DNA from 2 places in the Streptomyces sp. SCSIO 30461 genome. Region 1 is predicted to be linked to the other one. Evidence: riboswitches for the same ligand, from Rfam matches in the RefSeq annotation. Region 1 holds a riboswitch; the other holds the start of a gene.

Region 1 (7,571 bases):
GGGGGCGTCGGCCGGCAGCACCAGGCGGCTGGTGTGCTCGACGCCGCCCTGCTGGGCGGTCCCGTGCCCCACTGCGCCGTGCCCCGCCGGGACCTGCCCCGATGGGACCGCACGCGGGATCACACTCGTACGGTCGCCGGCGGCGTCGTGCTCCACGGCTCTGGACTGCGGCGGTACGGCGTCGAGCTGCGCGTCGCTCAGACCGGCGCGCGCCCCGCGCGTGAGGGCCAGCAGCGCGACCGCGTCGGCCGGGCGTGACTGTGGATCGCGGCCGGTGGCGGCGGCCACCAGCGTGTCGAGCTCGGTGGGCAGCCCCGGCACGGCGGCGGACGGTGCGGGCACGTCCTCGTTCAGATGCTGGTAGAGGACCTGAGCGGGGGAGTCACCGGTGTGCGGCTTGGCGCCGGTCAGCATCTCGTAGAGCATCACGCCACAGGCGTACACATCGGCCTCGGTGCCGGCCGTGCCCGACTCGATCTGCTCCGGTGCGAGGTACGACACGGTCCCGAGCACCGAGCCCGTGGTGTTCGTCACGGAGCCCACGGCCCTGACCAGGCCGAAGTCGGCCACCTTGACCCGGCCGTCGTCGCCTATGAGCACGTTCTCCGGCTTCATGTCGCGGTGCACGAACCCGGCCCGGTGGGCCGCCCCGAGTGCCGCGAGTACCGGCTCCAGGATGTCCAGCGCGGCCCGTGCCTGGAGCGCGCCACGTTCCCGCAGCACATCGCGCAGATTGCACCCGGGGACGTACTCCATCGCCAGGAAGACGTACGCGCCCTGCGCCCCCTGGTCGTACACCCCCACCACATTGGGGTGGGACAGCCGGGCCACGGACTTCGCCTCACGGATGAAGCGCTCGACGAAGGACGCGTCCGCGGCGAGTTCCGGGTGCATCACCTTGAGGGCGAGTACCCGGTCGAGCCGGATGTCCACGGCCCGGTAGACCGTGGCCATCCCACCGACGGCGATGCGCGCGTCGACGCGGTAGCGGCCGTCGAGCAGCTGCCCGACGAGAGGGTCCTGAAGGGTCGTATCCACGCAGGCGAGTCTACGAGCCGTTCAAGGGACCGTTCTCCCTCAGGACCGCCCCCGGCACCGTACCGCAGCGCGCCTGTGACGCATCGGGAGTGGAAGCCCGCCCCCGGTGGGTAGCCTCAGCGCCCGTCGGCCGCCCACGGGCCACCGACAGCGCGCCACGGCACGGGATCGGCCGCTCAGAAGGCCGGGCGCTCCGGATCCAGTGCGGCGCGCCCTTCGACCGGGGATGACGCCTGGGCGAAGTGGCGGCGCGGGATCCTGCCCGCGCGATGCGCCAGGCGGCCGGCCTCGACCGCGTGGCGCATCGCCGCGGCCATCAGCACCGGCTCCTGCGCGCGGGTGACCGCCGAAGCGAGCATCACCGCCGCGCAGCCCAGCTCCATCGCCAGGGCCGCGTCCGATGCGGTGCCCGCCCCCGCGTCCAGGATCACCGGGACATCGGCCTGCTCGGTGATCAGCTGGAAGTTGTGCGGGTTGCGGATGCCGAGCCCGGAGCCGATCGGTGAGCCCAGCGGCATGATCGCCGCACAGCCGACCTCCTCCAGCTTCCGAGCGAGCACCGGATCGTCGTTGGTGTAAGGCAGCACGAGGAAGCCGTCGTCCACCAGCACCTCGGCGGCGTCGAGCAACTCCACCGGGTCGGGCAGCAGGGTGCGCTCGTCGGCGACCACCTCCAGCTTGATCCAGCGCGTGCCCAGCGCCTCCCGCGCCAGCCGTGCCGTGAGCACCGCCTCGCCCGCGGTGAAGCAGCCGGCGGTGTTCGGCAGCACCCGGATGCCCAGCCGTTCCAGCACCGACAGCACGGAGCCCCGTACGGTCGGATCCAGCCGCCGCATCGCCACGGTCGTCAGCTCCGTGCCGCTCGCGACCAGCGCGCGCTCCAGGACGTCGAGACTGGGCGCCCCTCCCGTACCCATGATCAGCCGGGACGAGAACTCGACGCCGCCCAGGGTGAAACGGTCGTCCGCCACGGCCCCGGTCACCCGCCCTGCACCGCGGTGAGGATCTCCACCCGGTCGCCGTCGCCGAGTGGCGTCACCGGCCACTCGCTGCGCGGGACGACCGACTCGTTCACGGCCGCCGCGACACCGGAGCACGCCGCCGTCAGCGTCGCGACCAGCGTGTCCAGCGTCGTGCCGGCGGCGATCTCCCGGGGCTCCCCGTTGACGGAGACGGTCGGCTTCACGGTCATGCTCATACGGACGCCTCCTGGCGTGCGGGGGAGAAGCGGTGGGGGGTGAAAGGGCGGGCTTCTTCCGGCAGTTCCCCGGAGACCAGGGCGTCGGCCAGGGCGTCGCCGGTCACCGGGGTGAGCAGCACGCCGTTGCGGTAGTGCCCGGTGGCGAGCAGCAGTCCGGGGAGCTCGGTCGGCCCGAGCAGCGGCGCGTTGTCGGGTGAGCCGGGGCGCAGCCCCGCGCGGGTCTCGGTGAGCGGCAGTTCGGTGATGCCCGGCACCAGCTCATGGGCGTCGCGCAGCAGCTCGTACACCCCTCCGGCCGTGACCGTGGTGTCCCAGCCGAGTTCCTCGCTGGTCGCACCCACGACCAGCTCACCGTTCGCACGGGGTACGAGGTACACCTGGCTGCCCCGCACCACGGCCCGCACGGTCCGCGACAGGAACGGGGCGCGGGGGGCCGGCACCGCGAGCCGCAGCACCTGCCCCTTCACCGGGCGTACCGGAGGCAGGATCTCGTCGGGGACTCCGGCCAGCCGGCCGCTGAGACTGCCCGCGGCCAGCACCACCTGATCCGCGTCCACCTCATGCGACACGCCGGCGGGCTCGGGCGACGCGCCGGCGGGGCTCTCGCCGGGCGGCGTGCCGGGTGGGCCGAGCAGCGCTCCGGTGGCACGGTTGCCGTCGACCGTGAGCCTGGTCGCCCATGCGCGGTGGAAGGCCACCCCCGCCCGCTCGCAGGCCACCAGCAGGGCACTCGCGAGCCGCCGGGGGTCGATCTGGTGGTCGCCGTCCACTCGAAGCCCGCCCCTGACCCCGGGGGCGAGCATCGGTTCGAGTCGGCGGCAGTCCCGGCCGGTGAGCCACACCGAGTCAAGACCGCAACGGCGCTGGAGCGCGTGCAGCTCCCGCAGATGGGCGCGGTCGTCCGCGTCCAGCGCGACCGCGAGGGTGCCGCAGGCGCGGTAGCCGGTGTCCTGCCCGCTCGCCTCCTCCAGCTCAGCGACGAAGTCCGGATAGCGCCGGGCGGAGGCGAGATTGAGGCCGAGGAGGGTCTCCTCCCCGTAGTGCAGCTCGGTGACGGCGGCCAGCATGCCGGCGGCGACCTGTGCGGCCCCGCCACCGGGGTCGGGGTCGGCCAGCACCGTGCGCAGTCCGCGCTGCGCCGCCCGCCAGGCCGTCACCAGGCCGATGATTCCGCCCCCGACGACCAGGACGTCAGCGGTCGTCCGTGGATGCACGGGCATCCGGACCCTCCCTTCGCCGGCATGACCCGGATCAGGTTCGTACGGTCGGAGGCCGCCTCAGCCTCCCTCTCAGCCCGGTGCGGCCGGGCTCCCGCGAGTAGCAGTACGGTGGTCAGCCTAACTCCGCCCGGCAACACGCAGTAAGGGAGCCCGCACCGTGGCCCGTTCGCTCGACGGACTCGTACTCGCCCCCGCCGCGGACCAGGCTCCCGGCCAGGTGGGCACCAGGACACGGTTCGCCTATCACGAGCTAGACGGTCGGATCTGGGCCGACTACGCGGGTGGCGACGTGGTCAGGGGACATCTCGTCGGCACCCGTGACGGTGACCGGCTCGATTTCCGCTACGTCCAGCTGAAGGGGGACGGAACGACGTCTTCCGGACACTGTGTCTCCACGGTGGTCCAACTCCCGGACGGGCGGGTGAGGCTGGAGGAGGCCTGGGAGTGGGAGTCCGAGGAGGGCCGGGGTACGAGTGTCGTCGAAGAGCTCCCGGCAGAGCCCGCCGCGGCAGGGGTTGCGGTCCACCGGCAGCCGGAACCTTCTTGACGGCTCGTCAGGTGACTAGGCTGGTCCGGTGAACGAGCACACCGCACAGCACCGGGTCGTGATCGCGGGGGCCGGGATGGCCGGGTCCCAGACCGCGGTCGCCCTGCGCGATCAGGGCTTCACCGGCAGCCTCACCCTGATCGGCGCCGAGCCGCACCAGCCCTACGACCGGCCTCCGCTCTCCAAGGCCGTGCTGCTCGGCAACGCGGAGGGCTCCGCGCTCGACGTCGACTTCGAGGCGATCGATGTCGAACTCCACCTCGGCCGCGAGGTCAGCGGACTGCGCCCGGACGCGCATGAGCTCGACACCGAGGCGGGCCCCGTGCCGTACGACACCCTCGTGGTCGCCACCGGTGCCGAGCCCCTCACGCTGCCCGGCACCGAAGGGGTCAAGGGAGTCCACCTGCTGCGCACGCTGGACGACGCGCGGCGGCTGCGCCCGGTGCTGGAGCGCAAGCACGACATCGTGGTCGTCGGGGCGGGCTGGATCGGGGCGGAGTTCGCCACAGCCGCCCGTCAGGCAGGCTGCGCGGTAACCGTGGTGGAGGCGGCCGACCGGCCGCTCGCGGGCGTTCTGCCGGCCGAGGTGACCGCGCCCATGGCCGGCTGGTACACCGAGAGCGGCGCCTCGCTCATCACCGGCGCACGGGTTGCCGCGGTCGAGCCAGGGGCGGTCGTCCTCGCCGAGAGTGCCGGTGTCGAAACCGGTGTGGGGACCGGTCCCGGTGCCCGCGCCGGGGCAGGTGCCGGGGGCGCGGGCGGCAGGCGGCTGAACGCCGACGCGGTGGTCGTGGGTGTGGGCGCGCGTCCGGCGACCCGCTGGCTCGCCGGCTCGGGCATCGCCCTCGGGCCGGACGGCTCGATCACCGCCGACGAACGGCTGCGCACCACGCTGCCCGATGTCCACGCGGTCGGCGACTGCGCCTCCTTCCCCTCGCGGCGCTACGGCAGGCGGCTCCTCGTGCACCACTGGGACAACGCCCTCCAGGGCCCGCGTACGGTCGCCGCCAATGTGCTGCGTGACCTGCGGGGCGAGCCGCCGCTGAGCTACGACCCGGTGCCGTACTTCTGGTCCGAGCAGTTCGGGCGCTTCGTGCAGTACGCAGGCCATCACGAAGGGGCCGGAACACTCGTTTGGCGGGGTGACCCGGCGGTGGGTTCCGGCTGGTCCGTGCTGTGGCTGAGAACGGCGGACGACGGGCGTCACGTGCTGGCCGCCGTGCTGGCGGTCGGCAGGCCCCGAGACGTGACCCAGGGCAGGCGGCTCATCGAGGCGGGCGCGCGGCTCGACCCCGCCCGTGCGGCGGACCCCGGGGTCCCTCTGAAGGCGGCAGTCGAGTAGGGCCCGGCTACCGACTGTCAGTGCGGGATGGCAGGCTTGTCCTGTGACCGAGATTGACGCAAAGATCGATGCCCTCGTCCCCGCCTGGCTTCACCTGCCTGACATCGCGGAAATGCTCGACGTCGAGGTGACGCGTGTGCGCCAGCTCGTCAAGGAGGGTCAGCTGATCGCCGTGCGCCGCGGCGAGAACCGGACACTTCAGGTGCCGGCCGCCTTCATCAAGGGCGACAAGGTGGTCAAGGGACTCACCGGCACCCTGACCCTGCTGAGGGACGACGGCTTCACCGACGAAGAGATGCTGGAGTGGCTCTTCACCCCGGACCCCACCCTGCCGGGCACCCCCGCCGAGGCGCTCAGCGAGAATCGCGGTACGGAGGTGAAGCGCCGGGCCCAGGCGCTCGCCGTCTGAACCTTCCCAACCGGCGGATCCGTCCAGGCTCCTGTCCCGCCGATCCACACCGGATGCGCCGGATGCACCGGATGCGCCGGATGCGCCGGATGCGCCGGATGCGCCGGATGCACCGGACAAGGGTCGATCGGCGGAGTGCGGCCGGTCCGCCGGGCAGCGGCGTGTTCGGCGGACCGTGTTCCGTGAGCGGTCCGCCGTCCACCGCCGCAGCTGTCCGCACCGGGCAGCCGACAAGCCAACCAGCCACGGGGGAACAAAGCCATGTCCACCGCTCGCGCGCGTCTCTCCGACGCCCGGCTCTATCTCTGCACCGACGCCCGCAGGCGCCAGGGCGACCTGCCCGAGTTCCTGGACGCCGTGCTGTCCTCCGGCGTGGACATCGTGCAGTTGAGGGACAAGGGCCTGGAAGCCGGAGAGGAGCTCGACCACCTCGCCGTCTTCGCCGACGCCTGCCGCCGCCACGGCAAGCTGCTCGCGGTCAACGACCGGGCCGATGTCGCACATGCCGTCGGATCCGACGTGCTGCACCTGGGTCAGGGCGACCTGCCGGTTCCGGCGGCCCGGGCCATCATCGGCGGCGAGGTGCTCATCGGGCGTTCCACGCACACCCCGGAGGAAGCCGCCGCAGCGGCCGTGCAGCCGGGAGTCGACTACTACTGCACGGGGCCCTGCTGGCCCACGCCCACAAAACCGGGCCGCCTGGCGCCCGGGCTCGATCTGGTGCGCTGCACGGCCGCGCTCCCGCAGGACCGCCCCTGGTTCGCGATCGGCGGTATCGACGCGGGCAACCTGGAGCAGGTGTTGGAGGCCGGGGCCCGCCGCGTCGTCGTCGTCCGGGCGGTCACCGAGGCCGACGACCCAGGCGCTGCGGCGGCCGATCTCAGCATGCGGATACGCGGATACGGGAACCAGGCGGCTCCCGTCCTAAAGTAAACCTTTGGTGTCCGATGGGTGGACATCGGTTGGGTCCCCCGGTAGCCCCCGCTAACCTGCGAATATGGCCCTTGGCACAGCTTCGACCAGGACTGATCACGCGCACACCGTGCGAGAGCTGCTGGCGACCGGCAAGACCTCGTACTCCTTCGAGTTCTGGGCGCCCAAGACGGAAAAGGGCGAGCGCAACCTCTGGAACGCGTTGCGCAGGGTCGAAGCGGTGCGCCCGAGCTTTGTCTCCGTGACCTACGGAGCGGGTGGCTCGACCCGGTCCGGCACGGTCAAGGCCACCCAGGAGATCGCCGCCGACAGCACGCTCACCCCGGTGGCCCATCTCACCGCGGTCGGCCATTCCATCGCCGAACTGCGCAATATGATCGGTCAGTTCGCCGACGCGGGCATCCGCAACATGCTCGCTCTGCGCGGTGACCCGCCGGGTGACCCCATGGGCGAGTGGATCAGACACCCGGAAGGCTTGGACTACGCCGCCGACCTGGTACGGCTCATCAAGGACGCCGGCGACTTCTGCGTCGGGGTCGCCGCCTTCCCCGAGATGCATCCGCGATCCACGGACTGGGACACGGACGTCGGGTACTTCGTGGACAAGTGCCGGGCGGGTGCCGACTATGCGATCACCCAGATGTTCTTCGACCCCGATGACTATTTCCGGTTGTGTGACCGAGTCGCCGCGGCCGGCTGCTCGACCCCGATCATTCCCGAGATCATGCCTGTGACCAGCGTGAAGCAGATCGAGCGGTTCGGTCAGCTGAGCAATGCGGCCTTTCCTTCCGCCCTGGAGGAGAGGATGCGCGCGGTCGCGGGCGATCCCGCCGCTGTACGCTCCATTGGCATCGAGTTCGCGACGGAGTTCTGCGCACGAC
Region 2 (7,571 bases), 5.8 Mb from region 1:
CTGGTGGCCACGCCCTGATGGGCGCAAATGGAATATGCACGCGGCATCCCGCTTGATGGGCGCTCTCTGTCAGTATCTGAAAAATCACTCCTTGTGATCTCCGGGCATGTGCAGCACCATGTCGGGCAAGAGGGCCAGTGCAAGGCGTTCCTTGGCCGTTTCATCTACTGCGGGGTACTGATGCGCGAGTCTGTTCGGGCCGAGGTCCTGATGAGCTTCTTGGTCTCCGAGGAGCTGTCCTTTCGGATCCCGGTGGAACTCCGATATGACACGGAGGATCCGTATGCGGTTCGGATGACCTTCCATTTGCCCGGCGATGCCCCCGTAACCTGGGCCTTCGCCCGCGAGCTGCTCTTGGACGGCATGGGCGCACCCAGTGGAGAGGGCGATGTGCGCATCGCGCCGACCGGCTCGGAGGCGGGCTCCGAGGTCGCCATCCGGCTCCAAGTCGGAACCGAGAGGGCGCTGTTCCGGGTGAGCGCCGCTCCCCTCGTCGCGTTCCTCGATCGCACGGACAAGCTCGTGCCACTCGGCCAGGAGCGCACACTCGGCGACTTCGAGGAGCATCTGGAGGAGACACTCGGGCGCATCCTCGCGGAGGAGAACGCCGGTTGAGGACTTCCGGTGGGGATCCGCGTGCCCGTGCTGCTCACTTACGGCGCCGACGGCCCTTGCCGCCGCGAGCCGGTGCTGCCGCACCGGCAGTAGTGGTGCCCGGGCGGTCGGCGGAGACCACCAGGGCAGCCAGCGCGGTCGTCAGCGGGACCGATGCGACGAGTCCGATCGAGCCCACCAGCGTCCGCACGATCTCCTCGGCCACCAACTCGCTGGTGGCGACCGTGCCTACGCTGGACTGCGCGATGGAGAACAGCAGCAGCAAGGGCAATGACGCGCCCGCGTAAGCGAGTACGAGGGTGTTGACCACTGACGCGATATGGTCCCGGCCGATCCTGATCGCTGACTGGTACAGCTTGCGCGGACCCATCGTGGGATCGGCCTGGTGCAGTTCCCACACGGCCGAGGTCTGGGTCACCGTCACATCGTCCAGCACACCCAGCGAACCGATGAGCACGCCGGCGAGCAGCAGACCGGACATGTCGATCTCCGGGAAGAGACCGTGGATCAGACCGGTGTTGTCGTCCGTGTTCCCGCCCAGCACCGCCCAGCCGATGAACAGCGAACCCAGCAGCCCGATCAGCAGCAGCGAGATGAGGGTTCCCAGCACCGCTACCGAGGTGCGGGCTGAGACCCCATGGCACATGTACAGCGCGATCAGCATGATTGCGCTCGCCCCGACCACCGCCACCGCCAGCGGATTCGAGCCCTGCAGAATCGCGGGCAGGATGAAGAGGGTGAGCACAGCGAAACTCACGGCCAGCGCGATCAGTGCCATCACCCCGCGCATCCGCCCCACCAGGACCACGGCGAGCGCGAAGAGTCCGGCGAGCAGCGCCATCGGCAGCTCCCGGTCCACATCGGTGACCGAGTACTGGAGCTCGCGGGGCGCGTCGGGGGCGTAGGCCACCACCACACCCTGGTCTGCCTGAAGTTGCCGTGAGGAGTCAGGCTGCACGATCTCGACGAACGTACGCCCCTTGTCCTTACCGGTGGTGACCTCGACGGTGGCCTTTCCACACGCATCCTGCTGCGAGTCTGGATCGGCGCGCCCCTCAGGGGTGGTGGTGTCCCCGGTAGGCGGCACCTGTCCGGCGTTCACGTCGGCGCAGTCGACCCGTTCGACCCGCACCACCCGCCCCTGCTCGGTCTGTCGGTCGAAGCCGACACCGGTGCGTTCGTGGTCCGGCGCACCGCCCGGCCACAGCACCACCAGACCCACCGCCACGGCGGCGGCGAAGGGGATCACCACCGCGGCGATGATCCGTCGCAGATGACGCGACACGGGCGCGGCCGGTCCGTGCCCGTGGCTGTGTGCGTGGACGGGCACGGGAGTGTGCCCGGGGCCGTGGGCGCCATCCGGCTCGTGGTCGGGTCCATGGGGCTGCGGCGAGGAAGTCACCGCCAGATCATCCCAACCCCGGAGGGGGCCCACTGTTCAGCACGCCAGACGGGGCGCTAGCGTGGTGACACCTTTGCACACGCGGGAGCTCGGAGCACCGGGCTGAGAGGGCGCTGAGACCAGCTGCGCCGACCGCCGAACCTGTTACCGGGTAATGCCGGCGTAGGGAGTAGGTCACGATGACCGTTCAGGACACACGCATGCCCCCCTCCGGCCCGAACGAGGGTGAGAACGAGGGCGGGAAGTCCATCGGCTGGCACAAGGGATACATCGAGGGCTCACGCCCCGACATCCGCGTGCCGGTCCGTCAGGTGCACCTCACCAATGGCAAGGACGTGACCCTGTACGACACGTCCGGACCGTATACCGATCCGCACACCGACACCGATGTCCGCCGCGGGCTGTCACCGCTGCGCGAGAACTGGATCATCGCCCGCGGAGACACCGAGGAGTACGCCGGCCGCCCCGTCCGCCCGGAGGACGACGGGATCAAGCACACCTCGCCGCGCGGCGGGCTGCGCAACCTTGACGCGGTCTTCCCGGGCCGCCCGCGCCAGCCCCGCCGCGGCCGCGGCGGACAGGCGGTGACCCAGCTCGCGTACGCCCGCCGCGGTGAGATCACCCCGGAGATGGAGTACGTGGCCATCCGGGAGAACGTCTCCCCCGAGGTCGTACGCGAGGAGATCGCCGCCGGGCGCGCCGTGCTCCCGGCGAACGTCAACCACCCCGAGATCGAGCCGATGATCATCGGCAAGCGGTTCCTGGTGAAGGTCAACGCCAACATCGGCAACTCCGCCGTGACCTCCTCCATCGAAGAGGAGGTGGAGAAGATGACCTGGGCGACCCGCTGGGGCGCGGACACGGTCATGGACCTCTCCACCGGCCGCAACATCCACACCACCCGCGAGTGGGTGCTGCGCAACTCCCCCGTGCCGATCGGCACCGTGCCGCTCTACCAGGCCCTGGAGAAGGTCGACGGCAGGGCAGAGGAGCTGACCTGGGAGATCTACAAGGACACCGTCATCGAGCAGGCCGAGCAAGGCGTCGACTACATGACGGTCCACGCCGGAGTGCTGCTGCGGTATGTGCCGCTGACCGCGCGCCGCAAGACCGGAATCGTCTCGCGCGGCGGCTCGATCATGGCGGCCTGGTGCCTCGCGCACCACAAGGAGTCGTTCCTGTACGAGAACTTCGATGAGCTCTGCGAGATCCTCGCCGCGTACGACGTGACGTACTCGCTCGGCGACGGACTGCGGCCTGGCTCGATCGCGGACGCCAACGACGAGGCGCAGTTCGCCGAGTTGAGGACGCTGGGCGAGCTCAACCGGATCGCCAAGCGGCACAACGTGCAGACCATGATCGAGGGGCCGGGGCACGTCCCGATGCACAAGATCAAGGAGAACATCGACCTCCAGCAGGAGATCTGCGAGGAAGCGCCGTTCTACACCCTGGGCCCCCTGACGACGGATGTGGCGCCCGCCTACGACCACATCACCTCGGGCATCGGCGCCGCAATGATCGCCTGGTGGGGCACGGCGATGCTCTGCTACGTCACGCCCAAGGAGCATCTGGGCCTGCCGAACCGGGACGACGTCAAGACCGGCGTCATCACCTACAAGATCGCCGCCCATGCCGCCGACCTCGCCAAGGGCCACCCGGGTGCCCAGGAGTGGGACGACGCTCTGTCGGACGCCCGCTTCGAGTTCCGCTGGGAGGACCAGTTCAATCTGGCTCTGGACCCGGACACGGCGCGGGAGTTCCATGACGAGACACTGCCCGCGGAACCGGCGAAGACCGCGCACTTCTGCTCGATGTGTGGGCCGAAGTTCTGCTCGATGAAGATCAGCAGAAGCATCACAGAGCAGTTCGGCGGCGACTCGGAGGCTACACCGGAGGAGATCGAGGCCGGGATGCTGGAGAAGTCAAAGGAGTTCGCGGCTTCCGGTAACCGCGTCTATCTTCCGCTGGCTGACTGACCTGCGCAAACGAGGCTGACCGACGATATTCCGGGGAGTCGTCGGTCCGCCTTGCCCCCGCCGGGAAGGGCGCACAGATCGTTGTCGCGTCGACGCTGGAGCAGGATGCGCCCCTGTTCGTCGGTGACGACAGCCGAAGCTGCGACGACCATGCTGTTCGGCTTGGGTGCGTTCGGGTCGTTCTTCCCTAGTCCGGCTGGTGTTCCGGCGGTCCGAAGTCCGGGCTGGTGAAGTCCGGGCTGGTGAAGGCCGGACGGGACGAGCCCGATGAACCCTCGCTGGGGCTGGTGAAGTCGGGGCCGCTGTAGCCGACCTTCGGGATGCGGTTGAGCGGACGGGGTGTGCCGGACGAAACACCTGCGCTCGGGTCGGCCAGTGCGGAGCGGAGGAACGGGATGACGCCTCGTTCCAGTAGCGCGTGGCGCCAGGCTTCGCGGGCCCGGGCGACCTCCGCCACCTCCTCCGGGACCACGCCGCTTGTCTCGTCGGCGGGAACCTCCGTCGCGCTGTTGCGCAGTGCGGTGATCAGCAGCCCTATCACCGCCGCGAGTAGGCTCACCGCTGTGAGCGCCCCGAAGAACCAGCCTGCTGCCAGCAAGGTCCGGGCGAAGGACGGTTCGGGCTTGAGGGCCTTCAGCACATAGCCCACGAAGAGCAGGATCACCGCGGTGGTACCGGCCAGTACGGGTGCCAGCACGGTGAGCACCGCGCCGAGGCCGGCGCCTGAGCCGGGTTCCGACAGGTCGGACGAAGCGAGGTCGATCGTGCTGCCGTCGGCGGATGAAGGCGCGTGGGAAGAGCGCAGTTCTTCGCGGACCTTGACGAAGTGTTCGTACTCGGCGGCGGCCGCGCTGGTTATCAGTGCGGTGGCGCCGAGCGCCATGGTGCGCAGCTGTTCGGTGTTGAGCCGTTCACCGACCGCGGCGAGATCCGGGCGGTCGTGTGCCTGGCGCAGCACGTCATCGAGGATCCGCTCGTACGCGGCGCGATCCTCGGACAGCAGGTGCGGAGCGCTTTTCATCTGCATCCCCCGATGCTCCGTAGGGCCGTATCGCCCGCTTGGGTGGGCGGTTGGGCGGAAACGGAGGAGAGCCTGCTACGGATAAGCCGATGGTAGAGCGGTCACGGCACGGGGTGACAGGGGGTTTCCGGAAATCGCTGATGTCGTATCGCCGTGAAATTTCCTCAGTCGGCGAGTGGAAGCCGGACCACCAGCAGTTTTCCGGCCATGGTCACTCCGCCGTCCATGGCGATCGCCAGCCCGCTCGCGTACACATGCGGACCGTCGACCACCGGCCCTGAGCTTTCCTCGCCGTCGGCGGCGTCCTCGGTCCCGACCTGCCCGAGGAGATAGGGGATCGGGCTGTGGCCGTGCACGACACGTGTGCCGCCGTATGCGGCGAGCAGTTCGCGCACCGCTTCCGGTCCCTCCTCGTCGTCACGGAAGGAGAAGCGCTTGGTGAACTTGCGGAACAGGTCCCAGCACTCGTCCGCGTCGTTTCGGGTCAGGATCTCGTGGACGGTGTCGTTGACCTCCTCGATGGTGGTGCCGTACTCCAGGTACGCGGTCGTGTCGGAGTGCAGCAGCAGATGACCGTCCTCCTCGGCCACCGCGTCCAGCCGGGACATCCACTGGAGGTGGACGTCCTGGAGCCGGTCCATGTCGTTCTTCTGGCCTCCGTTGAGGAGCCAGGCGGCCTGGAAGGTGGCGGTTCCGGCGCCGGAGTTGACCGGGGTGTCGCTGAAGCGTTTGGCGCCGATCAACAGGAGTTCGTGGTTGCCCATCAGGGCCTTGCAGTAGCCGCCTGCCGCCGCGGCTTCCGCGGAGAGCCGCATGACGAGGTCGATCACGCCGATCCCGTCGGGACCGCGGTCGGTGAAGTCGCCGAGGAACCACAGCCGGGTGTTGCCGGCGGCCCAGTTGCCGTCGGAGTCGATCAGGCCCTGCTCGGTGAGCGCGGCGACGAGTTCGTCCAGGTACCCGTGGACATCGCCGACGACGTACAGGGGGCCGAGGCCGTCGGGTGCCTGCTGTGGTGCCTCGGCGGCAGCGAGTTCCACCTGCACGGTGTCCCCGCGGCGGCTGATGACGGGCAGGTCGCGCTCGGTGGGGGTGTAGCCCTCAGGGAGTTCGTCGCCCGGCAGAGCGTTGCCCGGGTGGACGGGAGGCTGGGCAGGGGCAGGGGCAGGGGCAGGGGCAGGGGCAGGGGCAGGGGCAGTGCGGGGGTCACTGGGGACCGCGGGAGCGCCCATGCCCTCCGCGGTCGACTGCTCGGCGGACGACTCCGGCAGCGGCTCGGTGTGCGCGGGCACCGGTTCGGGATGCACGGGCTCCTGTTCCGGACGCTCGGGCATCCCGTCGGGCAGGGGGACCTGCGACTGCACCGGGACCTGTGCGTACGGAGGCACCCGAAAGTCGCGCACCGTGTCCGTCCGCACCACGGGTCCCTGACCGGCCCCCTGAGTCATCGACCCCTCCACCACCGTCGCGCCGCCGTACACCGTCGGACCGTCCTGGTCGGGGAGCTCCGCGGTGTCGTGCGCCCATCATAGGAATGCGGCCCGTGTTGTGTGATGCACCAGGGGTGCTGAATCCGGGTACACCCCGAATTCACAGACCGTTTCGCCCGGATTTGGGGGCTCTCAGTCCTGGGACGGCGAGCGTGGCGGGCTGATGGTGGTCCGGGGCGAACGGCGCTGTGAGGACGTACGGACGATCAGCTCCGTCGGTATCACCTGCTCGATCGGTCCCCCGCCGTCGACACCCTCGATGGCGTCGATGAGCAGTTGCACGACGGCCGTGCCGATACGCCGGGGCTTGAGCGAGAGCGTGGTGATGGGGGGTTCGGTGTTGGCGTACACCATCGACTCGCTGCAGCACACCAGCAGCAGGTCGTCGGGTACGCGCAGGCCGTAGCGTCGGGCGGCGGCCAGCAGGTCCGTGCCGTTGGGGTCGAAGAGCCCGTACACCGCGTCGGGGCGGTCGGGGCGGGCGAGCAGTCGGTCGGCGGCGACGGCGCCCGCACAGGGGTCGTGCGCCGGATAGGACTCGTATACCGGGTCCTGGCCGACCCGCTCGCACCAGTCGAGGTACGCGGTGGTGGACAGGCGGGTGTAGGTGTCCGTGCTGGTGCCGGTGAGCAGGCCGATCCGGCGTGCGCCGGCCGCCGCGAGGTGGTCCAGCAGATCGAGTACGGCGGCTTCGTGATCGTTGTCGACCCAGGCGGTCACGGGCAGGGTGCCCGCCGGACGGCCGTCGGAGACCACGGGCAGACCCTGGCGGACCAGTTCGGTGACCACCGGGTCGTGGTCGGAGGGGTCGATCACGACGGTGCCGTCGAGGGCGACATTGGACCAGACGTCATGGCGGGAGGTGGCGGGGAGGATGACGAGGGCGTAGCCGCGGGCGAGGGCCGCGGAGGTCGCTGCCCTCGCCATCTCGGCGAAGTACGCGAACTCGGTGAAGGTGAAAGGTTCATCCCCGTAGGTGGTCACTGTCAGACCGATGAGGCCCGACTTGCCGGTACGGAGGGTCCGGGCGGCGGCCGACGGACGGTAGCCCAGCCGGTCGGCGACCT

What was found. Region 1 has a riboswitch for thiamine pyrophosphate ahead of V1460_RS26850 (FAD-dependent oxidoreductase). Riboswitches for the same ligand answer to the same signal wherever they lie in the genome.
Region 2: linked by a shared signal. The riboswitch ahead of thiC (phosphomethylpyrimidine synthase ThiC) and the one ahead of V1460_RS26850 (FAD-dependent oxidoreductase) in region 1 are both predicted to bind thiamine pyrophosphate.

The regions. Positions count from the first base shown of each region.
Region 1 covers NZ_CP146101.1:5,982,724-5,990,294, reverse strand. The annotation lists gene pknB (Stk1 family PASTA domain-containing Ser/Thr kinase) at 1-1,038, opposite strand, end outside; gene V1460_RS26860 (thiazole synthase) at 1,215-2,009, opposite strand; gene thiS (sulfur carrier protein ThiS) at 2,018-2,236, opposite strand; gene V1460_RS26850 (FAD-dependent oxidoreductase) at 2,233-3,459, opposite strand; TPP riboswitch at 3,451-3,564, opposite strand; gene V1460_RS26845 (hypothetical protein) at 3,617-4,006, shown strand; gene V1460_RS26840 (FAD-dependent oxidoreductase) at 4,083-5,348, shown strand; gene V1460_RS26835 (Rv2175c family DNA-binding protein) at 5,392-5,757, shown strand; gene thiE (thiamine phosphate synthase) at 6,019-6,690, shown strand; gene metF (methylenetetrahydrofolate reductase [NAD(P)H]) at 6,755-7,571, shown strand, end outside.
Region 2 covers NZ_CP146101.1:191,135-198,705, forward strand. The annotation lists gene V1460_RS00875 (SsgA family sporulation/cell division regulator) at 181-615, shown strand; gene V1460_RS00880 (YibE/F family protein) at 650-2,017, opposite strand; TPP riboswitch at 2,089-2,203, shown strand; gene thiC (phosphomethylpyrimidine synthase ThiC) at 2,197-3,993, shown strand; partial or broken gene V1460_RS00890 (NUDIX domain-containing protein) at 4,047-4,145, opposite strand; gene V1460_RS00895 (hypothetical protein) at 4,181-5,020, opposite strand; gene V1460_RS00900 (metallophosphoesterase) at 5,179-6,477, opposite strand; gene V1460_RS00905 (LacI family DNA-binding transcriptional regulator) at 6,637-7,571, opposite strand, start outside.